DNA from 3 places in the Polaribacter batillariae genome. Region 1 is predicted to be linked to each of the others. Evidence: riboswitches for the same ligand, from Rfam matches in the RefSeq annotation. Region 1 holds a riboswitch; each other region holds the start of a gene.
What was found. Region 1 has a riboswitch for cobalamin ahead of JL193_RS09760 (DUF5074 domain-containing protein). Riboswitches for the same ligand answer to the same signal wherever they lie in the genome.
Positions count from the first base shown of each region.

Region 1 (8,021 bases):
ATTCCGATTTATATTTTTCTTTATTAATCTTTATCAAGTTCAAATCCGCTAAACCTTTAAGAAGTTTTTTCGCTTTTGGGTTTATTATGTCAATTCGGATAGTTTCCATTTTCTTTAATTTTCAATAAATTTACTGAATAATATTCAAATCACGAATTTTTTTCAGTATGTGGTACAACGTTTTGTATAAGAATAGTGCAATTTTGTCTGCGAAGAATTTCCAAAGGAAATTCAGTAGTAGGCAAAAAAGCAACCAAATTTAATTGAGATAAATATAGTAATATTTCCATAAAGATATAAATTCCACATTTTGTCAATTCCGCATTTAACTTTTTAGAGTTTGGGTCAATATCTAACATTTTAAAAATTCCATAAGAATTTACTAACGAGCGAGTGTTTGGTATTTTTATCGAAAACAGTAATTTTTTAATGATAAATACGACACAATACCTATAAAATTAATGGATATGTTTTTTCTCTTTTTTTTCGGTTTTGTGTTTTCATTTTTAGGTTTTACGTTGCCAAGTGTGTTAAACATGACAGCTTTAAAAATACGATTAGATAGAAGCAAAAAAGATTTTAGTAATTTTACTCTAGGAGTTTCGTTGGTAGTTTTTCTACAAGCGTATCTTTCTATTTATTTGATACAATATCTTTCAAAAAACCCTACTTTTATAGAAATTTTAGAGAAAGCAGGCATTATTGTACTGTTATTTTTGTCTGTTTATTTTTTCAAACAAAATAAAAAAGAAAAAAAACAAATAAAAGTTTATCGAAAAAATTCCTTTTTTTTCGGAGTTGTTTTATCTGTTTTAAACATGTTTGCAATTCCTTTTTTCTCTGGAATTGTGGCACTTTTAATGTCGTATAATATGACAAATTTCGATATTACTTCTACCTTATATTTTGTTGTAGGTGCTGTAATTGGCGCCTATTTTATTTTATATTTGTACGGAAGATTTGCCTATTTAATTCAACAAAAAACGGGGAATTTAACAAACAATATCAATTTAATTTTAAGTTTTATTACAGCTGGTTTTGCGCTGTTTACTTTTCTTAAATTTGTTCTTTAAATCGAAAAGAATGAAAATAATTAAAAACATACTTGTTGAAGGAAAACACAAAAAACCAATTGTAACAGATGTTTTTTATAAAGAAACGCATCAACCTAAAAAAATAATTATTTTTTGCCATGGCTACAAAGGTTTTAAAGATTGGGGCGCTTGGAATTTAATGGCAACAGCATTTGCAAGTGCAGGTTTTTTCTTTATAAAATTTAATTTTTCTTACAATGGAGGTACTCCAAAGCAACCTATAGATTTTCCAGATTTAGAAGCTTTTGGGAATAATAATTACACCAAAGAATTAGACGATCTAGAAAGTATTTTAGATTGGATTTCTACGAATACCGATTTTAAAAAGGAAGCAAATAGCCATTGTATTTCAATAATTGGTCACAGTAGAGGAGGAGGAATTGTTACCATAAAAACAGCTGAAGATTCGCGTATAAAAAACCTAATTTCTTTGGCTTCTGTTTGCGACTTTGGTTCAAGGTCATCTACAATTGGCGATTTAGAAAATTGGAAAAAAACAGGCGTAAAATATGTTTTAAACGGAAGAACAAAGCAATTAATGCCTCATTTTTATCAATTTTACACTAATTTTAAAGAAAACGAAGAACGACTAAATATTAAGAAGTCTGCCCAAAAAATTAAGGTTCCACATCTAATAATTCATGGAGATTCTGATGCCTCAATCTCTGTAGAAGAAGGTAAAAAAATACATTCTTGGAACCCTAAAAGCACTTTAAAAATCATTAAAAATGCAGACCATGTTTTTAATGTTTCCCATCCTTGGAAAAAAGACAAAATGTCTAAAGAATTGGCAGCTGTTACTAAAATTTGTATTGATTTTATAACTAAAAGTTAGGCTAACCCAGTTGTTAACGTTTTTATATTTTGATTATTAAAAGCGAAATTATTTGTTTTTAAAACAGGTAATTTCGCTTTTAAACTAAAACTTTAAACTTGCCTAATTTGTAAAATTTTTATCGGAAAAATAAATATCGATAGGAGACGTTCCTACTTTTTCAACCTTTTTTTCGAAAGATTTATCATCATTATAAATGGCGATAATACTATTATCAGGGTCTAAAAAATCTTCTAAACCTATTACAAAAACTTGTTTGGTAACAGGGTGTTGTTTTACAACGGTTGTTAAAGCAACATTATTTGTGGCTGGTGTTACAAACTCTTCTACTAATTTTGTGATAGTATTAAATCTGTAAATTTTACCAGAAGCAGCCTCTGACCAATAAGCTGTAAAACTAGAACGATTTAAACTTAAAAGACTGTTTTTAAATAAATTAATAGTATTATCTGTAACAGTAACCACTTCGTTTATAGAGTAATCTTTATTTAGTTTTGTAAACGCCGCTTTTTCGGTTCTTTTTTCTGTAGCGACCCAAATTGTACCATTTTTGTTCTTTAAAATACCAGAAATATTTTCGGCAAAAGTTAACAAGGTAGTTATTTCTTTTGTGGTAGTATTCATTGCTTTTAAATCTTTACCATCTGCAACTAAAACAGTATTTCCATCGGTTACTAAAGCAGCATTATTGTACAAAATATTGTCAGAAAAGCCATCTATTTTATTACCAATACCAGTGGTTATATTTACGGGAGCAACATTATATTTTTTACGCCTTCCTCTTCCAGAAACTCCAATAACCAAGCCCTCTGTAGCCGAATACATTTCTAAATAAGAAGGTGCAGTAAGGTCGGAACTGGTCACCACGTTATCAACATTTAAATTCTCTACGTTAAATTGTGTAATGTAATTGGGCCCTTTTTTACTAACAACAAACAAAGCGTTGTCGAAACTCGAAAAAGAAATCGATTCTCTATCAGTAGATTCGTACACATTTGGTGTTAAAAAAGCACCGCTATTTAAAAAGTTAATGGCTGTTTTATCGCTTTCTAATGTTAAAATAAAGGTGGAATCGAAAACAGCTTCTTCTTCAATTTTCGACGTTGTTTTCTTAGAGCAAGATGCAAATACGAAAATGCATAAAAATGCATATGCAGCATAAAAATTCTTCATTATAATTGGGTTTTAGGTTACGGTTTAAAAATTCGCATACACATTGCATCTTATGGGTTAGATTAAAAAATAATCAAACAAAAAAATACGTATGTCGAACAAAAAATAATAGTCTTCTGCCTTTTTCTCGAAAGCATAAAAACACGAATTTGAGCACTGGCAGGTCTCCTGACTTACTTTTTGTTAAAACCTTCCCATTTAAATTTTTAAACAGTGGTGTGAGATTTAACAGACATCTTTTTACAAGACGAAGCTTACAGTTGCGAGAACAGTTCAGGATTTTTTTAACTAAAAAATCACCTGATTCCCTTTTAATTTTACATTCAATACATCGAACATAAAAACCAATACTTTATGCGGCGAAAGTATTTACTTTTTAGAGATAAAAAAAAATAGAACTGTTAAGAAACTCCCTTATTTTGTTAAAATGAAATTAGAACCTCCTTTTCGAAAAATAATTCATGTAGATATGGATGCATTTTATGCGTCTGTGGCAGAGTTAGATAATCCAGAATTAAGAGGCAAAGCAATTGCTGTTGGTGGTGGTGGAGATAGAGGCGTGGTTTCTGCAGCAAGTTATGAGGCAAGAAAATTTGGGGTAAAATCTGCTATGAGTAATGTTTTGGCTAAAAAAAAGTGCCCACATTTAATATTTGTAAAGTCAGATTTTGCACGTTATAAAGAACTATCAGCAAAAATTAGAGAGATTTTTTACGAATATACAGATCTAGTAGAACCCCTTTCTTTAGATGAAGCTTATTTAGATGTTACCGAAAATAAAAAAGGAAATCCGTCTGCAAACGATATTGCCAGAGAAATTCGAGAACGTATTTATCAAGAAACAGGTTTGCGAGCTTCTGCAGGAATTTCTATTAATAAATTTATCGCAAAAATAGCTTCGGATATTAACAAACCTAATGGACAAAAAACAGTGCATCCAAAAGAGGTTATTCAATTTTTAGAAGAATTACCGGTAAATAAATTTTACGGTGTAGGTAAAGTAACCGCCGCAAAAATGTACAATTTGGGCATTTTTGTTGGAAACGATTTAAAGAAAAAATCGTTGGAAGAACTGGTTACTTTATTCGGAAAATCGGGCTCGCATTATTACAATATTGTTCGCGGAATTCATAATAGCCCTGTAAAACCGAATAGAATTCGAAAATCTTTAGCAGCCGAAAGAACGTTTAACGAAAACATTTCATCAGAAATTTTTATGATTGAAAAGTTAGAAAAAATTGCAGATGAATTGGAACGAAGAATGCTAAAAAACAACACAAAAGGAAAAACCATCACTCTAAAAATTAAATATTCCGATTTTACACAGCAAACAAGAAGCAAAACAAAACCCAATTTTATGCAAACAAAAAAAGAGTTTTTTCCTGTGGTAAAAGAATTGTTATTTCAAGATAAATTAACAAATTCTGTGCGTTTATTAGGAATTTCTTTCGGAAATTTAAACACAGAAATTAAAGAACCTGTTTGGGTACAGTTAAAATTTGAATTTTAACGCACAGTTTCTTTGAAGACCTGACAGGTTTCAAAAACCTGTCAGGTCTAAAAATTACGAAAATGAAAATTATCAGAACCAACTCAGAAAACCAAGATTTTAAAAATTTGGTAAAAGAATTAGATGCATATTTAAAAATCACGGATGAAGATGAGCATGATTTCTACAATCAGTTTAATAATATTAATATTTTAAAACATATTGTTTTGGCTTATGTTGATAAGATTCCTGTTGGTTGTGGTGCTATTAAAAAGTTCGACAATATTTCTATGGAACTAAAACGAATGTATGTTTCTCCAGAAAACAGAGGAAAAGGAATTGCACAAAAAATACTTTTAGAATTAGAAGTTTGGGCAAAAGAATTAGGGTATAAAAAGTGTGTTTTAGAAACAGGAAAAAGACAGAAAGAAGCTGTTACATTTTACCATAAATGCAATTATAAAGTGATTGAAAATTACGGACAATATAAAAGTATGGAAAATAGTATTTGCTTTGAAAAACAGTTATAAAGTAGATATAAAAGACCTCACAGGTTTTTAAAACCTTGTGAGGTCTAAAACTAAAAAACGTTAATGAACTACAGCTATTGGGAATTAAAAGAATGGTTTACTAACATACATTTTACCATCGTTGGTAGTGGAATTGTGGGTTTAAATTGCGCCTTAGAATTAAAAAAGAAATACCCTAAAACCAATATTTTAATTCTCGAAAAAGGAATGTTGCCACAAGGAGCAAGCACTAAAAATGCGGGTTTTGCGTGTTTTGGAAGTCTTTCTGAATTAATTGATGACTTAAATTCTCATACAGAACAAGAAGTTTATAATTTGGTGGATAAACGCTGGAAAGGTTTACAACGATTAAGACAAAATTTAGGAGATAAAAACATCGATTTTCAGCAAAATAAAGGTTTCGAATTGTGTGAAAACGAAGCATTTTTTGAAGAATGTATTTCAAGAAAATATCAAATTAATCAGCTTTTAAAACCTATTTTTAAGAGTGATGTTTTTTCTATTTCAAAAAACACTTTTGGTTTCCAAAAAGTACACAACAAATACATTACAAATAATTTTGAAGGACAAATTGATACAGGAAAAATGGCTTTTGAGTTGTTGTATAAAGTTCAGAATTTAGGCGTTAAAATTCTCAATTCAATTACTGTAGAAAGTTTTATTGAAAGTGGAAATCTGGTTGAAGTAAAAACGGATAAAATCACTTTTAAAACCAATAAATTATGTATTGCCACAAACGGATTTGCAAATCAACTTTTAGACGAAAAAGTACAACCTGCAAGAGCACAAGTACTCATTACAAAACCGATTAAAAATTTACACATCAAAGGCACTTTTCATTTAGACAAAGGGTATTATTATTTTAGAAATATAAACGATAGAATTCTATTTGGTGGAGGTAGAAATCTCGATTTTAAAACCGAAAAAACTACTGAATTTGGTCAGACAACCATCATTCAAAATCAATTAGAAAAAATATTAAAAGAAACAATTTTACCAAACACAAATTTTGAAATTGAACGGAGGTGGAGTGGAATTATGGGTGTTGGAAATCAGAAAAAAGCCATCGTTAAACAAATTTCAAAAAACGTTTTTTGTGGAGTTCGTTTAGGTGGAATGGGAATTGCAATTGGCAGTTTAGTTGGCAAAGAATTAGCAGAGTTAATTGAATAAAACTTTAACCTCTCGACTGCGCTCGAGGAGACATTCGTAATATGAAACAAAATTTTGATATTGTAATAATTGGAGGTGGTTTAGCAGGTTTATGTAACGCCATTCACTTATCAAAATTTGGAAAAAAAGTTTTATTAATTGAGAAAAGTAACTATCCAAAACACAAAGTTTGTGGCGAATATATTTCGAATGAAGTGTTGCCTTATCTAGCATTTTTAGATATCAATCCGTTTGATTTTGGTGCTGTAAAAATTGATAATTTCCAATTATCTACAACAAAAAATAAAGTGATTTCAGCAAAATTACCTTTGGGTGGGTTTGGAATTTCGCGCTATCAATTCGATTTTGTTTTATCAGAAAAAGCCAAAGGAAATGGCGTTGTAATTTTACATGATTCTGCTTTAAATGTCGATTTTAAAGAAGATGAATTCACAGTAGAAACCAAAGAAAACGACTCTTTTAAAACAAAAATTTGTATTGGTGCTTTTGGCAAACGTTCTTTATTAGATGTAAAAATGGAACGCGAATTTATTAAGAAAAAATCGCCTTATTTAGGAGTTAAAATTCATGTAAAAGGAGATTTTCCATCAGATTTGGTGGCACTTCATAATTTTAAAGGCGGTTATTGTGGCGTTTCTAAGGTAGAAAATAATACTATTAATTTGTGTTATATCAGTAGTTTTTCGGCATTTAAAAAGTTTAAAAATATTGAGGATTTTCAAGAAAATGTGGTTTTTAAAAATAAGTTTTTAAAAGAGGTATTTCAAAAATCAAAACCAATTTGGGAGCAACCATTGTCTATCAGTCAAATTTCGTTTGAAACCAAAAAGCCCGTGGAAAATCACATCATCATGTGTGGTGATGCTGCAGGAATGATTCATCCACTTTGTGGAAATGGAATGAGTATGGCCATTCAATCTGCACAAATTGCATCTAAATTGATTCTAAATTACTCAAATGGTAAAATCGAATCGAGAAAGGAACTTGAAAAGCGCTATATTAGTGAATGGAACAAACAATTTAAATGGCGTTTACAAGCAGGTCATTTTATTGCGATGTTGTTTCGAAAAGACAAAATAGCATCATTTTTACTATCATTATTAAAGAAAATGCCGTTTTTGTTACCCATCATTATCAAACAAACTCACGGAAAACCAATCAATAACTAATGGATTTTTTCATCAGCACCAAACAGAGATCAAATAAAGAAGAATTGATGGACGATTTTTCTATTGGTGGCGATTTGTTGCGAGATACGTTAGATAAATTAGAGAATATAAACAGGTGGTTAGGAGGAAATAAAGTCACTGTAAATGGTTTACAATCTCTTTTGAAACATCATCCAAAAGAAGAAGAAATTACCATTATAGATGTGGGTTGTGGCCATGGAGATATTTTACGAGATGTAGCAAAATTTGGCAGAAAACACAATTATAAATTCAAATTGATTGGAGTAGATGCCAACCCAACTGCCATTGATTATGCAAATGAATTGTCTGTAAATTATCCTGAATTGAGTTTTGAAACACAAGATATTTTTTCTGATAATTTTAAAAACAGAACCTTTGATGTAGTTTTAGCGACATTATTCTTGCATCATTTTAAAGAACCAGAACTGGTTTCGTTTTTAGGAAATACGTTAAAACAAACCAATATAGGAATTGTGGTAAACGATTTGCACCGACATAAATTAGCCTATTATTTGTTTATGCTATTGTCTATTTTTA
Region 1 is NZ_CP071795.1:2,236,088-2,244,108, reverse strand. Features, by position in the region: gene JL193_RS09775 (hypothetical protein) at 1-109, opposite strand, end outside; gene JL193_RS09770 (LysE family transporter) at 468-1,073, shown strand; gene JL193_RS09765 (alpha/beta hydrolase family protein) at 1,084-1,929, shown strand; gene JL193_RS09760 (DUF5074 domain-containing protein) at 2,032-3,102, opposite strand; cobalamin riboswitch at 3,244-3,466, opposite strand; gene dinB (DNA polymerase IV) at 3,530-4,612, shown strand; gene JL193_RS09750 (GNAT family N-acetyltransferase) at 4,675-5,121, shown strand; gene JL193_RS09745 (NAD(P)/FAD-dependent oxidoreductase) at 5,185-6,294, shown strand; gene JL193_RS09740 (NAD(P)/FAD-dependent oxidoreductase) at 6,336-7,463, shown strand; gene JL193_RS09735 (methyltransferase domain-containing protein) at 7,463-8,021, shown strand, end outside.

Region 2 (8,021 bases), 1.8 Mb from region 1:
AGCATCTTCTATGGCTCTCGATTGTGAATTTGTACGGTATAAAACACAAAAATTACTCAATTGCATTTGGTTGTTCATGTGGTTTTCCCAAATAGATTGGGCCACAAAACGCCCTTCTTCTCCATCTGAAATGGTACGCATTACGTTTATAGAATCTCCTGCGTCGTTAGAAGTCCAAACTTCTTTGTCTAACTTTGTTTTGTTTTTTGCTATTACAGAATTTGCTGCGTTTACAATGTTGCTTGTAGAACGATAATTTTGCTCTAATTTAAAGGTTTTAACATCTGGATAATCTTTCTGAAAATTTAAAATATTCTGAATATTTGCACCTCTAAAACTATAAATACTTTGCGAATCGTCACCTACCACACAAATATTTTGAAAACGGTCTGCCAACGCTCTAACAATAATATATTGCGAATGGTTTGTATCTTGATACTCATCGACCATAATATATCGAAAACGGTCTTGGTATTTTGCCAAAACTTCTGGAAAACGTGCTAATAATTCGTTGGTTCTTAACAACAAATCGTCAAAATCCATAGCGCCTGCTTTAAAACATCTATCTACATATTCTTTGTAAATTTCGCCTACTTTTGGTCGGCTTGCATGCAAATCTGCTTCTTGTAAATCGGAATTATTAAAATAGGCTCTAACCGTAATTAAACTGTTTTTAAAAGAAGAAATTCTACCTAAAATTTGTTTTGGTTTGTAACGTTCTTTGTCTAAATTCATTTCTTTTATAATCGAAGAAATTAAACGAACAGAATCTTGCGTATCGTAAATTGTAAAGTTCGAAGGAAAACCTAACTTATCTGCTTCCGAACGTAAAATGCGTGCAAAAACCGAGTGAAAAGTTCCCATCCAAAGGTTTTTTGCTTCGCTAACACCCACTACAGAAGCAATTCTTTCTTTCATTTCTCTTGCAGCCTTATTTGTAAATGTAAGCGACAAAATATTAAACGCATCTACTCCTTGTTGCATTAGGTGTGCAATTCTATAAGTTAAAACACGTGTTTTACCAGAACCTGCACCAGCAACAATAATCATGGGCCCATCTTTTTGTAAAACAGCCTGTTTTTGGGCTTCGTTTAAGGAATTTAAGTAATTATTCAATAGATTTTATTTTGAAGAATTGAAAGCGTGAATTTAACCAAACTATTCGTTTTTTTAAAGAATGAATGTTCTTTTTTATTCACAACTTATTTCTGATAAAATTACTGTTTCAAATCACAAATTATCTGGTTATAGGCAGATAAATTAAAATATCTGGTTATAGCCAGATAAATTGAAATATCTGGTTATAGGCAGATAATTTTGGTGTTTTAATAAATAAAACATACATTTGAAAATAAATTATATAATTAATGACAAGTATTTTAACTGGAGACATTATAAATTCAAGAAAAAAAAGTGATGCTTTTTGGTTACAAGCTTTAAAGGAAACTTTAAAAACTTTTGGGGAATCGCCCAATAACTGGCAGGTTTATAGAGGTGATAGTTTTCAATTAGAGATAAAAAATGCAGAACAAGCTCTGTATGCCGCTTTAAAAATAAAATCTTATTTAAAAAGTACAGAAGAAATTGATGTTCGAATTGGTATTGGCATCGGAAAAAAAGCATATGAAGATGTAAATATTACAGAATCGAATGGCGAAGCCTTTATAAACTCTGGCTTTGCATTCGATAATTATTTAAAGAAACAAAACTTAGCCATAAAAACGCCTTGGCAAGAAATTGATGAAGAAATAAATATTGCTTTAGATTTGGCCTTATTAACCATAGATTCTTGGACACAAAATTCTGCAGAAGTTTTTAATTTATCTTTAGAAAACAAAGAAGCAACACAAAAAGATATTGCAAATATTTTAGGAATTACACAAGGTAGAGTAAGCGAACGACAAAAAAGAGCTGGCTTTGAACCTATTATGAATCTTGAAACTCGTTTTAGAAAAATCATCAACCAAAAAATATCTGAAAAATGATTTTATTTTTAAAAATTTTACTGGCTCATATTTTAGGAGATTTTGTTTTTCAACCCCAAAAATGGGTAAAAGACAAAGAAATAAAGAAAATGAAATCTGTAAAATTGTATTTTCATATGGCTGTTCATGCCATTTTATTGTTGTTGTTTTTACAATTTAATTTCAAAGAATATTGGCTTGGCTTTACAATCATTATTATTTCTCATTATATTTTTGATGTTTTAAAACTTACTTTTCAAGATAAAAAAAGTAAACGAACATGGTTTTTTATAGATCAACTTTTACATCTTGTTGTTTTGGTTTTCGTAACTTCTTTATATGGCGAATTCAGTTTTAATTTTGATGCATTGTTTACTGGCAAAATATTGTTATTATTAATTGGAATTCTTTTAATAACAAACGTTTCCTCTGTAATTATTAAAGTATTTATTACGCAATGGAATCCTGAAAACAAAAAAGAAAACGACGATTCTCTCGCAAAAGCAGGACGCTATATTGGTATTTTAGAACGTTTATTTGTGTTTGTTTTTGTAATTACTAATCATTGGGAAGCGATTGGTTTTTTACTGGCAGCAAAGTCGGTCTTTAGGTTTGGAGATTTAACATCTTCTAAAGACAGAAAACTAACAGAATATATTTTAATTGGTACTTTATTAAGTTTCGGGTTGGCCATTATCATCGGAATCTTATATTCGTATTTTGTAACTCTTATTTAATTTATGGAAGATAAAATTTTAGAAAGCATCGCATATATTTTGCCTGCTGCAGTAACAGGCTTTGTAGCTTATTATATGTTTAACGGATTCATCAACAATAAAAACACCGAAAAGAAATTAGAACTCTTAGCACAACAAAAAAAGGAGGCGTTGCCTATTAAACTACAGGCTTACGAACGTTTGCTACTGTTTTGCGATAGAATAAACCCAATAAAAATGTTAATGAGAGTTCCGCCAATTTCAACAAATACCAACGATTATTTACAGTTACTAATCGCGAACATAGAGCAAGAATTTGAACACAATTTAGTACAGCAAATTTATATTTCGGAAGATGCTTGGACAGCCATTTATGCTGCAAAAAATGCGGTAATTAACAAATTAAAACAAGTGGCAGAAAACGCTACATCTGCGAACGATTTAAGAGAAAACGTATTAATAGATTATTCGAAATCTGTGCCACCTACAGAAACTGCAATCGATTTTATTAAAAATGAAGTCAAGAAATTATTATAATCAAAAAGCCTTCTCTGTTACAAGAAGGCTTTTCTATTTACAAGAATTCTTATAAATTATTGGGGGAATCTAAGTTCGCACTTTCTCCTTTTTCAATTTATTTTCCTAGCTTTACAATCGAAGTTTTATTTCGATAATTAACTTTCTGTTTTTTAATTAAAATATATTTTTGAAGCGCCAATTGGTGCTTCAACTGTTTTAATTTGTTTTTTATCTGATAAATTAAATACTTGCAATTCACTAATATCAGAAAACCTAGTATTTAGAGCATAAAATTTATCATCCTTAACCGCCATTCCATAAAAAGATGCAAAACCACCTGTTGTAAATAAACTTATTGTTAAAAATTCTGTTGTTGGTAATTCAGTATCTGAAATATTCATTTTATATACTGAATTACCAACACTATAGTAGGCAGTTGTATTATCTAACACCATTAGCGACGGGTGCATTCCATTAGCAAATTCAATTTTAGATTCAATAGTATTGTTAGTTGTGTTTATTCTAGTAATAGAAGCCAAAGTCTCATTACCTGTCCAAGCAGCTTTTCCTTCACATAAAACCACTAAAAAATTATTATTATCAATAAAAATTTCATCAGGTATGTCATTAACAGTAATTTCCTTCACGACTTTAGAGGTTGCAATATCAATAATAGAAATTTTATTATTCATTCCAAAACCTCCTTTATGAGAAACATATAATTTTCCGTCGTGTGCAAGAATTCTTTCTGGACCTACAGCAACATCAATTTTACTCTCTACTTCATAAGTTTCTAAATTTACAATACTTATAAAATCATCAGAAACGTTATCTCCAAAAGAACCCGACCCCCAATTTGTTACATAACCTTTATTACCAACAATAGTCATATATCTTGGCGTTTGCAAGCCTACAGTAATTGCACTTTCTTTTTTAAAAGTATATCTATTTACAACCGAAATTGTATTTTGATTATCTACAATTATGAATGCCCTATTATCATCAAAAGCCATCGACTGTAAAAAAGTACCCAGTTCTTCTGAATTTGCTTTTTTATAAATTAAATTTTCTGTGGTTGTTAAATCGTTAGAAACATAAGAAACAGAACCTGTTCCTGCTGACGGAGAACCTTCTCCGCTAATTAAAATACCGTTTTCATAATCTCCTTTTGGTAAAAGAGGGGAATCTTCTTTACTACAAGAAGTAAAAATAATTGCGCTTAGCGCTAGTATTGATAGTAATTTATTAATTTTCATTTTTATTAAAATTTATAGTTGATATTAAAGTTAAAATTTCTGTTTGGCATTGGTCTTCTTGGTTGTGTAAAGTATAATTCATTAAATAGATTATTCACTTTTAAACCAATAAATATTTGTTGTTTTTCAGTTTTTAGAACCATATAATCTGCTCCTAGATTACTCACAAAAAAACTAGGTATAATAAAATCATTAGAATTACTTTCTGTAGTAAACGTTTTACTTGTAAATAACTGTTGATAAAACGCACTAAATCTTTTGTAAGAATATCCTAAACTTCCATTTAATAAATGTTTTGGCACAAAAGTTAAAAAATTATTCGTTTCAGTATTTTTAGCATCTGTATAACTATAATTTACTGTTGTATTTACAAAATGTTTATTAAAGTTCTTTTGGTACGAAAGTGTAAACTCAATTCCTTTATTCATTGTTTTAGAAAGGTTAATTGGTGTCCAAATACCTGGTCTATTTGGGTCGCCATTTGGTGTCCAAACAATTTTATCTTTTGCGGAAATATAAAACCCAGATATATCTATCGACAAGTTTTTGGTATTAAAAACAACACCAAACTCACTTTGCAAAGCAGTTTCTGGTTTTAAATTAGGATTACCCTGGCCTGGCCAATATAAATCGTTATAAGTTGGTACTCTATAATTTTTAGAACCATTTGCTCGAAAAGAAATGTTTTTAAATGCATTTACTTTAATTCCCATAGCATAACTAAAAGGTACATCAAAATCTGAATTAAAGTCTTTCCTTATTTTGGTATCGAAAAAGAAAATATTGTTTATGTTTTGATTGTAAATGAGAGATTGTGAGAATTGTCTTCTATTTTTTGTATTGATTTGATCCGTTTTTCCAAAAACAGATTCATATTCAGAAAAAGAGTTAATTGTTGCATTTATTTTTGGAATTTTATAACCAAATTGATAATTTATCAAATAACGGTTCGATTTTCCGAAGTTAAATTTATCTGTATTTTTATCGCCGTAATAATGATATTCTTGTGTTAGAAAAGCAATTTTAACTTCGTTCGTAAAGCTTCCTTTTTGATGGTTGTACACCAACAAATTTCTATTGTTAAAATCTTTGTATTTTTCGTTGGCAGAAGTTGGATTAGGTAATTCTCCAGAAAATAAACGGTCTCCCAAATAAGATGTACTATAAAAATTTAATTCAGAAAAACTAGATAGTTTGTAAGACAGACCCGTATTAAAACTTATATTTTTATAAGCTCCATTGGAGTTTTTAAAATCGGTTTTTAATAGCGGATAATCATTATTTGACTTATTATAAGAAATACCTAATTTAACAGCCAATTTTTGACTTGACAAATTAAATTTGTATAAATTATTAGAAGTATTATAACTACCAAAAGAAGAAACGAATTGGTTGTCTATAGTCTGTTTATTCTTAAAGGATAGTTCATCATTTAAATGAACGGTACCACCAATAGCACCAGAACCATATTCTATACTCCCACCACCACTTCTAATGTTTATAACATCAAACAAACTTACTGTTAATGAATTGAAACCCGTTTGTCCGTTATTGATAGAATTGATATTAATTCCGTTCCAAACAACGGCAGTATTAGAAGCACTTGTACCTCTAAAACTTGCAGAACTTGTACCACCTGCACCATATTCTCGTAAATAAATAGGTGAGTTAAAACGTAAAAGTGTAGTAAAAGATTCTGTATTTTTCACCAAAACAGAATCATTTAAAGTTATAATTTTATAACCTTTAGAATTTTTTTTTAGTGTTTTATCTGCTACAACAATTACCTCTTTTAAAACCGTTCTTAATGAATCGTTTTGAGCGGTTAAGTGAGAAGCAATACCAAATAAGAGAATAAAAAATATAATTTTCTTCATACACAGTTAACTTTTATCCCGAAAGTTTTTAATTGTTAAAAATAAAGGCAGGTCTCCTGGCTCGTTTTCTGTTATTTAGACCTTCCCAACATAAAAATGTCAGTGGTAAAAGAGTTAATAACAGCTCTTTAAAAGAGGTTTCAAAAAATATTTATGTTTGAAACAAACTTACAGTTGCGGGAACAGCTTTGGTATTTCACCAAATTCCCTTTTAATTTATTCAATAATTGAATAAAACCTAAATTCTTTGCAAATGTATTCTATTTTAAGTTATTCTAAAACTAATAATTGATTATAATTTGTAAATTTTTGTTGTAATTCTTCAGAAATTTTAAAATGTTTTGGATGTATTATTTTAGCCAAACATTCGATTCCGTTTACCAAAGTTCCTGCAGAAGATTGGGTAAACATTTCGAAATCTGCAAGAAAAACCTGTTTGTTTTTAACGGCTCTTAAAGAGTTCCATTCGGGTTTTTCTTCCAAAAATTGCATGTCTTCTAAAGTTCTAGAAATTCCATAACCACAAGGTGCAATAATTAAAACTTCTGGGTCGTATTTTACAATTTTATCCCAAGAAATAACAATGCTATCTCCAGAAGGGTGTGAGAGTAAATCGATTCCACCAGCATAACCAATTTGATGCGGAATCCAATGACCACAGTTAAATAATGGCTTTATCCACTCTAACAACAGCACACTTTTAGGTTGAATTCTTTTGGCTCTTTGTGTATCTACTATTTTATAAATACGTTCCTTTAATTTTGCAACATATGCTAAACCTACCTCTTTTTTTCCCATGGCAGTTGCAATGGTAATTGCATTCTCAAAAACGTCTTCTAAAGAATTGGGTGTAATCGAAATTAGTTTTGGTATTTTAGGCAATTTGTATGCAGAAGTTGCTACGCATTCGGTATCTATTTGGCAAACATCGCATACATCTTGGGTAAAAATAATATCTGGCGCAATTTCTTCTAAAATAGGTTCATCTACATAATATAAAGTACCACCCTCTGCTTTGGTTTTAGAAAAAATGGTATTTATTTCTTCGCTTGTTAAAACTTGCCCCTCTAATTTATAACGCACAGCAACTTGTTTTTCTGCCAATGCAACAGCAGGACATTCAAAGGTTATTCCGTTTAAATATTCTTGCAAACCCATATCGTAAATCATCTGGGTAACTGCTGGCATAAAAGAAGAAACTGTCATTATTTTTATTTTTTAGAATACAAATTTACATACTTTTACGATATTCTTTCCTTTTTAAATAAATGTTTCTAATCTTTGCGGAATAATTTTTACGATGTATGATACATTATATTTCTGGTGGCGAAAGGTCTGGCAAAAGTAGTTTTGCACAAAAGTTGGCAGAAGATCTTTCTAAAAACCCTATTTATTTGGCAACTTCTAGAATTTGGGATAAAGATTTTCAAAATCGGGTTAACAGGCATGTTTCTGATAGAGATAAACGTTGGACAACGATTGAAGAAGAAAAAAACATAAGTGCTGTAATTCCTGAAAATACAACTATTGTTGTAGATTGTGTTACGTTGTGGCTTACAAATTTTTATACAGACACTAAATATAATGTAGAAGATTCTCTAAAATTAGCCAAAGAAGAAATAGATAAACTTTGTAAAATTGAGGCAAATATTATTATTATTTCTAATGAAATTGGCATGGGAGTTCATG
Region 2 is NZ_CP071795.1:135,253-143,273, reverse strand. Features, by position in the region: gene JL193_RS00635 (ATP-dependent helicase) at 1-1,116, opposite strand, end outside; gene JL193_RS00630 (SatD family protein) at 1,368-1,985, shown strand; gene JL193_RS00625 (DUF3307 domain-containing protein) at 1,982-2,701, shown strand; gene JL193_RS00620 (DUF7935 family protein) at 2,705-3,217, shown strand; gene JL193_RS00615 (YncE family protein) at 3,370-4,455, opposite strand; gene JL193_RS00610 (TonB-dependent receptor domain-containing protein) at 4,461-6,332, opposite strand; cobalamin riboswitch at 6,362-6,589, opposite strand; gene JL193_RS00605 (ABC transporter substrate-binding protein) at 6,603-7,538, opposite strand; gene JL193_RS00600 (bifunctional adenosylcobinamide kinase/adenosylcobinamide-phosphate guanylyltransferase) at 7,637-8,021, shown strand, end outside.
Region 2: another riboswitch for cobalamin. It lies ahead of JL193_RS00610 (TonB-dependent receptor domain-containing protein); the one in region 1 lies ahead of JL193_RS09760 (DUF5074 domain-containing protein).

Region 3 (8,021 bases), 750 kb from region 1:
TTTAACGTAAAACTAATAGACGCATTTTTAGGAATTTGCGGATTGCTTTTTCCCCAATATTTTACCAAAGCAATATTACTTGGTGTTTGCCATGTAAAAGTTGCTTTTTCTATTTTTTCTGAAATTATTTCTGGAATAAATTGCGCTGTATTCAAAGTCTAAAATTTGCATCAAAGATAAAACTATTTCTATGAAATTTATGCCAACTTTTTAAGTACATTTTCTTTGCAACACCATTATTAGTTGAAATTACTGTAAAAGAAAATAAGAGTGCATTATTAATTACGAAATGGGTATTTTTGCATTTATGAAAAATAAAGTTTTTTTATTATTAAATGGAGAAAAGCCAAAAGAACTGCCCAATTTATCTAATTACGATACAATTTGTGTAACCGATGGCGCTTATCAATATTTAAAAGTAAAAATATTACACCTAATTTTATTAGTGGCGATTTTGATTCTTTAGAAGAAATTCCAGAAGATATTGAGGCAATACAAACCTCGAATCAAGATTTTACAGATTTTGATAAAATGCTACAAATTCTTTCTGACAAGGGTTTTTATAAGATTGATGTTTTTGGCGCAAGTGGCAAAGAACAAGACCATTTTTTAGGAAATTTACACACAGCGCTTCAATGGAAAGAGAAATTAAAACTTACTTTTTTTGATAATCATGGCTATTATTTTTTAGCTGAACCCAATACCTTTATTAGTAATTGTTTGCACAAAACAGTTTCATTATTTCCTTTTCCAACAGCTACAAATATCACTACAAAAGGACTTCAATACCCTTTAAATAATGAAGATTTAGATTTTCGTAAAAGAATTGGAACTCGAAATAAAGCAATTGAAAACAATATAAACATTACTTTTAATAGTGGAGATTTGTTTATTTTTATCAATCATTAAAAATTATGGAAAGAAAAATAAAATTACTGTGGGATTTTAGAGGAGAAGATGCCAAAGAAACCGCAAAACATCATACCATTCATTTAAAAGAATTTGCGGAAGCAGAAAACTTCCTTTCTCAGAAATTAATATTATTGAAAAAAATCCCATGTTTTCTTCAGCATTTATTATTGTTAATGAAAGCAATATGAAAATTTACAGAGATGCTTTAAAACCACATCGTGGAGAAATTTCAGAATAATTTCTAGACATAAAAAATCTATCTTCGCAGTCACTTATTTTGGTATATCCAACAACCAACATTGTTTATTTTTCACAGATTTAAAGGTTAAAAACGAACCCTTACTTTTAAAAGACTCTTTAAATTAAAATCGAAGCAAATTTTATAATACCTTTGCCTTAGAAAGAAGTTCTTTTATTTAATTTCATCGTACGATATGGTTTTACTTAGCTGTAGATTAATAGGGAATCTGGTGCAAATCCAGAGCTGTCGCGCAACTGTAAGTAACATTTAAAGATTTTTATCCTTGTGGTCCACTGTTTTTAACGAAATGGGAAGGACGATAAAAATTGTTACAAGTCAGGAGACCTGCCATTATCGATATGACTTTGCTTTCGCGATTTGAAGTGATTTGTCTATTCTGATGCCTTTTAACATTTAGATGCTATTTTTTTTAGCTATCTATGTGTGTTTGTGCGCCATTATTTTTCGACTTATTATTTTTATTTCTCGACAAGCAAAAGAAGTTTTTAATAGAACTTTTAAGTAATTATTAATTCATTATTTAAAAGTAAAAAATGAAAACACACATTTTAGGCTATCCGCGAATTGGTAGCAAAAGAGAGTTAAAGAAAGCTTGCGAACAATATTGGGCAGGCAAAATTTCTGAAGAGGAGTTAGAAAAAGTAGGTAAAAGTATTAAAAACTACAATTGGAACCTACAACAAGAGGCAGGAATAGATCTAATTTCCAGCAACGATTTTTCTTTTTACGACCAAGTTTTAGACATGTCTCTTACTGTTAATGCTGTACCTGAAAGGTATAAAAAACTACATTTTAAATCGAAATTAGATTTATATTTCGCAATGGCACGAGGACATCAAAAAAACAATATAGATGTACCTGCAATGGAAATGACAAAATGGTTTGACACCAACTACCACTATATTGTTCCTGAATTTAAAAAAGACCAACAGTTTAGTCTTTTTTCAACAAAAGTTATAGACGAATACAAAGAAGCAAAAAAACAAGGAATTAATACAAAACCTGTTTTAATTGCACCTGTTTCTTACTTACTATTAGGTAAAGAAAAAGAACAAGGTTTCAATAGAATCGATTTAATAACAAACTTATTACCTATTTACTTTAAAATTTTAACTGAGTTGGAAGAATCTGGAGCCGAATGGATTCAATTTGACGAACCCTTTTTAGCTTTAGACTTAACAGAAAAAGAGCAACACACCGTAAAACAGGTTTATAAACAAATACAAGAAAAATTTCCAAAACTTAAAATTATTGTAGCCACCTATTTCGAAGGCTTGCAAGACAATTTAAACCTTGCAGTAAACCTTCCTGTTGAAACTTTACATATAGATTTGGTAAGAAACCCCAATCAACTAAAAGAAGTGTTAGATAATACTCCAAAAAAAGTATCTATTTCTTTAGGTATTGTTGATGGTAGAAATGTTTGGAAAAACGATTATCGAGAATCGTTAGCTACGATAAAAAAAGCAGTAAATGTATTAGGGCAAGAAAGAGTTTTTATAAGCACAAGCTGTTCTTTATTACATGTTCCTTGTGATTTAGATAGCGAAAATAACGAAGAAGTATTGACTTCAGAAATAAAAAATTGGCTTGCCTTTGCGAAACAAAAAATAACCGAAGTGGTTACTCTAAAACAATTATTTTTAGATGATAACAGTGAGAAAAACAAAAATACCATTCTAAAAAACCGCAAGGATATAGAAAGTAAAAAAACATCGCCTTTAATAAACGACCCAACAGTTAAAGATAGAGTGGCTAGTATTTCTAACAAACATACTAAGAGACTTAACCCTTTTCCATCTCGAAAAATATTGCAAAATAAAGCACTTAACCTTCCACTTTACCCTACAACAACCATTGGGTCTTTTCCGCAAACAAAAGAAGTGCGTTCTTGGAGAAATAAATTTAAAAAAGGAGAAATTAACCAAAAAGAATATGAAGAATTGCTAAAGAAAGAAACCGAAAAAGCAATAAATTGGCAAGAAGAAATTGGTATTGATGTTTTGGTTCACGGAGAGTTTGAACGTAATGACATGGTAGAATATTTTGGTGAAAAATTAAACGGATTTGTTTTTACAAAATTTGGCTGGGTACAAAGCTATGGCAGTAGATGTGTAAAACCACCTATTATTTTTGGAGATGTTTCTAGACCAAAACCCATGACCGTAAAATGGACACGTTACGCACAAAGTTTAACTTCTAAGTTGGTAAAAGGAATGCTTACAGGTCCAGTAACTATCTTGCAATGGAGTTTTGTAAGAAACGACCAAGATCGCGCAGTTACCTGCAACCAAATTGCACTGGCAATAAGAGATGAAGTTAAAGATTTAGAAAATGCAGGCATTCAAATAATTCAAATAGACGAACCTGCAATAAGAGAAGGGCTGCCACTAAGAAAAAATAATTGGCAAAACTACCTAAAATGGGCTATAAATGCTTTTAAAATTGCATCTTCAGGAATTAATGATGAAAGACAAATTCATACCCATATGTGTTATTCTGAATTTAATGATATTATACAAAACATTGCAGATATGGATGCAGATGTAATTACCATCGAATGTTCTCGCTCTCAAATGGAGTTATTAGATGCTTTTGCAGATTTTAATTACCCTAATGAAATAGGTCCTGGTGTTTACGACATTCATTCGCCAAGAGTACCTCATAAAGATGAAATGGTTTTACTGCTAAACAAAGCGAAAAAAGTGATTCCAGAAGAATTACTTTGGGTAAACCCAGATTGTGGCTTAAAAACAAGAGGTTGGGATGAAACAAAAAAAGCTTTAACAGAAATGGTTACAGCTGCCAAAATTTTAAGAGAAAAAACATTTAGTAATATCGTGTAATTTTAGAAACCCACTTTACTAAAAAAGCTGTAAAGTGGGTTTTGTACCATTTATTATTTAAAATTACTGTAAAAAAAAATGATAATTTAAAAACAAAATGACAACAAAAGAGAGAATTAAAAATTCTGAAACAAGGCAATTTAAAGCTGTTTTTCCGAACACCACAAACCATTACGACACACTTTTTGGTGGAACCGCTTTATCTTTAATGGACGAAGTTGCTTTTATTACTGCAACAAGGTTTAGCAGACAAAAAATGGTTACAGTAAGTAGCAATAGAATAGACTTTACCAAACCCATTCCTGCGGGAACGATAATAGAACTAATTGGTAAAGTATCGCACATTGGAAAAACCAGCTTAAAAGTAGAAGTAAATATTTATATAGAACAAATGTATAGTTACCAAAAAGAGCATGCAATTTTTGGAGAGTTTACCTTTGTAGCTATTGATGAAAATAAAGATCCTGTAAAAATTACACAGTAGCTGTAACTATTAACTAATTAAAAATTTACAAACCTCACTATAAAACTGTTTCGGATTTTCGGCATGCGCCCAATGACCTGCGTTTTTTATTTCTACAATTTTAGAATTCGGAAAATGAGCCTCAATAATGGGAGCTTCTTTGCCTGTAATATAATCCGATTTTTCACCTTTTAAAAACAAGGTTTCTTTTTCGAAAACAGTAAATGGCGGTAACGCTTCCCCAACTTCAGGATTGTTTTCTGTGAGCGATGGTAAATTAAAACGATAAGCCAACTGTCCTTTTTCTTTCCAGTAAATATTTTTCATCAAAAATTGTCGTACACCAACGTCAGGAATTCGTTTCGATAATTTTTCATCTACCAGTTTTCTAGAGTTTTCAACAGAAAAATCAACAGAATTTAACCCTGCTAAAATGGCATTGTGGTGTGGCTCGTACATTCTTGGCGAAATATCTACAACCACTAATTTATTTACCAAATTAGGGTATGTTACTGCAAATAACATTGCTGTTTTTCCGCCCATAGAATGTCCTATTAAAAAAACATTTTCTAATTGGTAATGCTGTATGTAATTGTGTAAATCTTCCACTAAAACCTCATAATTAAATTCGTCTTTATGAAAGCTACGTCCGTGATTTCTTTGATCTACTAAATGTACTTGAAAATCTTCTGAAAACTGGTTTCCTAAAGTCTTCCAGTTATCGCTCATTCCAAAATAACCATGTAGAATTAACAATGGCTTTCCTTCTCCTTTTATGGTTGAATGTAATATTGAGTTGTTTTTCATTTTTTATTGATTTTCTAGAAAACACGTAGTTTTTTTCTGCTACTGCTACTGCTACAAAATATTAGTAATTTTTAACCTCATAGAAATATAGAAATCATAGGTTTGTAAACTGTAATTGAAACTGTGACTGCCTACTAAAGACTGCCTACTGAAGACTGCTGACTGCTGACTGCCTACTAAAGACTGCTAACTATTTCAATCTGTGCAAATACATATTTACGACATTCTCTAATCCTAAATACAAGCTTTCTGCAATTAAGGCATGTCCTATAGAAACTTCTGCCAAATGCGGTATATTTTCTTTAAAAAATTGAATATTATCTAAACTCAAATCATGCCCTGCATTAATACCTAACCCTAATTTGTTTGCTAAAATAGCAGCTTCTGTATATGGTTTTACGGCATTTTTATTTCCCAATTCAAATTGAGAGGCAAATTCTTCTGTATATAACTCAATTCTATCGGTTTCTGTTTTTGCTGCAGCTTCAATTAATTTTAAATCAGTATCTATAAAAATAGACGTTCTTATTCCGTTTTGCTGAAATTCTTGAATTACTTCCTTTAAAAAATCTTGATATTTTATGGTGTCCCAACCAGCATTCGACGTAATTGCATCTACAGCATCTGGCACTAGAGTAACTTGTGTTGGTTTTGTTTCTAACACCAAATCTATAAAACTTTTAATAGGGTTTCCTTCGATATTAAATTCTGTAGTTACTATTTTTTTTAAATCTCTTGCATCTTGATAACGAATGTGTCGTTCATCTGGTCTTGGGTGAATGGTAATTCCTTCTGCACCAAAACCTTCGATATCTGTGGCCACTTTTAATAAATTTGGTACATTTCCGCCACGAGAATTTCTTAAAGTTGCAATTTTGTTAATATTTACGCTTAACTTTGTCATTATCTAAAATTAGTTAGCAAAGATAAACCATTAAATCATTTTATCCTATATTCGTAAAGAATGAACATTACAGATTACATATTAAATGAAACAAAAGCGTTGAGCTTGCAAAGTAGCGTAAAAGAGGCGAAAGATTTGTTTGATAATTTTCCTATTACACATTTTCCTGTGATAGAAAACCACAAATTATTGGGTTCTTTTGCAGAAGATGATATACACACTATCGAAAACAACAACAACGAATTAGTTGCTTACAGTTACTTACTAAATTCGTTTTTTGCAGATGAAAAAGCTACTGTTTTAGAACTTTTAAAAATTTTTGCAGATAACGATACCAATATTATTCCGGTTTTAAACAAAGAAAAAGAATACATTGGTTATTACGATTTATGTGACGTTTTAGATGTTTTTTCTACAAGTCCTTTTATGGTAGAAGACAGCGAAACGCTTATTATAGAAAAGGTAGAAAACGATTATTCTATGAGTGAAGTTTGCCAAATTGTAGAAACCAATGGGGCGAAATTGTTAGGCATTTATATCTCTGAAAGAAAAAACGATTTTGTACAAGTAACTTTAAAGATAATTACAGAAGATATTAACGAAATTATGCACACTTTTAGAAGATACGATTACAAAATAATATCTACACACGAGAATGATATTTATTTAGAAGATTTAAAAAACAGATCAGAATATCTTCAGAAATATTTAGAAATGTAATTTTAGAAGTTTAAGAAATAAAAATAAGAACTAAATTTTGAAGAAAGTAGCAGTTTACGGACAATCATATTCAATTTCGGCAGAAAAGGAAATTCAAATTTTACTTGAAGTTTTAGAAGAAAATAATATTGTTTGTTTTATTGAAAAGAAATTTTATGATTTATTAATTAAAGGAAACATTTTAGATAAAAAATACCCAACATTTTCTCATTTTTCTGATTTAAATAGTTCTTTCGAAACCATGTTTACTTTAGGTGGCGATGGTACTATATTAAGAGCCGTTACTTATATTCGAGACTTAGGAATTCCGCTTTTAGGAATTAATACTGGAAGGTTGGGTTTTTTGGCAACAATTAATAAAAAAACCATTAAAGAAAGTGTAGAATTAATTTTAAAAGGAGAATATTCGCTACAAGAAAGAACACTCTTATCTGTAAAAACAGCACCAAAAACAGAACAATTTTCTGAACTAAATTTTGCTTTAAACGAAGTTACCATTGCTCGCAAAAACACCACTTCTATGATTGGGGTTACCACCAATTTAAACAACGAATATTTAACCAATTACTGGGCAGATGGCTTAATAATTGCCACTCCAACAGGCTCTACCGGTTATTCTTTAAGTTGTAATGGTCCCGTAATTTCGCCAGATTCTAAAAATTTAGTAATCACCCCCATAGCACCTCATAACTTAAATGCAAGACCTATGGTTATTTCCGACGAAACCACAATCGAATTAGAAATAGATTCTAGAGAAAAAGAGTTTTTAATTTCTTTAGATTCTAGAATTACTTCTGTACCAGAAAACACGAAAGTTTTTATAGAAAAAGCAGCATTTACCATACAAAGTATTATACCAAAAAATCAATCTTTTTTACAAACTTTGCGTAGCAAATTATTATGGGGAGAAGATACCAGAAACGAGACCAACCTTTAACGGTTTTAAAACAATAAATTTTTAAAATAGTTGTTATTCAAAAAAGACTGAATATTAACTTTATAAAGCAAATTGATTTTCCTATATTTGCTCGCTATTTTTTAGAATGAAAAACAGTATATTATTTATCGTATTTGTAAGCTTTTCTTCCATACTTTTGGGGCAAGTGT
Region 3 is NZ_CP071795.1:2,989,834-2,997,854, reverse strand. Features, by position in the region: gene JL193_RS13275 (diphosphomevalonate decarboxylase) at 1-155, opposite strand, end outside; gene JL193_RS13270 (thiamine diphosphokinase) at 385-909, shown strand; partial or broken gene JL193_RS13265 (hypothetical protein) at 915-1,150, shown strand; cobalamin riboswitch at 1,331-1,520, shown strand; gene metE (5-methyltetrahydropteroyltriglutamate--homocysteine S-methyltransferase) at 1,708-4,020, shown strand; gene JL193_RS13255 (acyl-CoA thioesterase) at 4,118-4,504, shown strand; gene JL193_RS13250 (alpha/beta fold hydrolase) at 4,514-5,290, opposite strand; gene JL193_RS13245 (pyridoxine 5'-phosphate synthase) at 5,481-6,194, opposite strand; gene JL193_RS13240 (CBS domain-containing protein) at 6,255-6,914, shown strand; gene JL193_RS13235 (NAD kinase) at 6,952-7,851, shown strand; gene porG (type IX secretion system protein PorG) at 7,958-8,021, shown strand, end outside.
Region 3: another riboswitch for cobalamin. It lies ahead of metE (5-methyltetrahydropteroyltriglutamate--homocysteine S-methyltransferase); the one in region 1 lies ahead of JL193_RS09760 (DUF5074 domain-containing protein).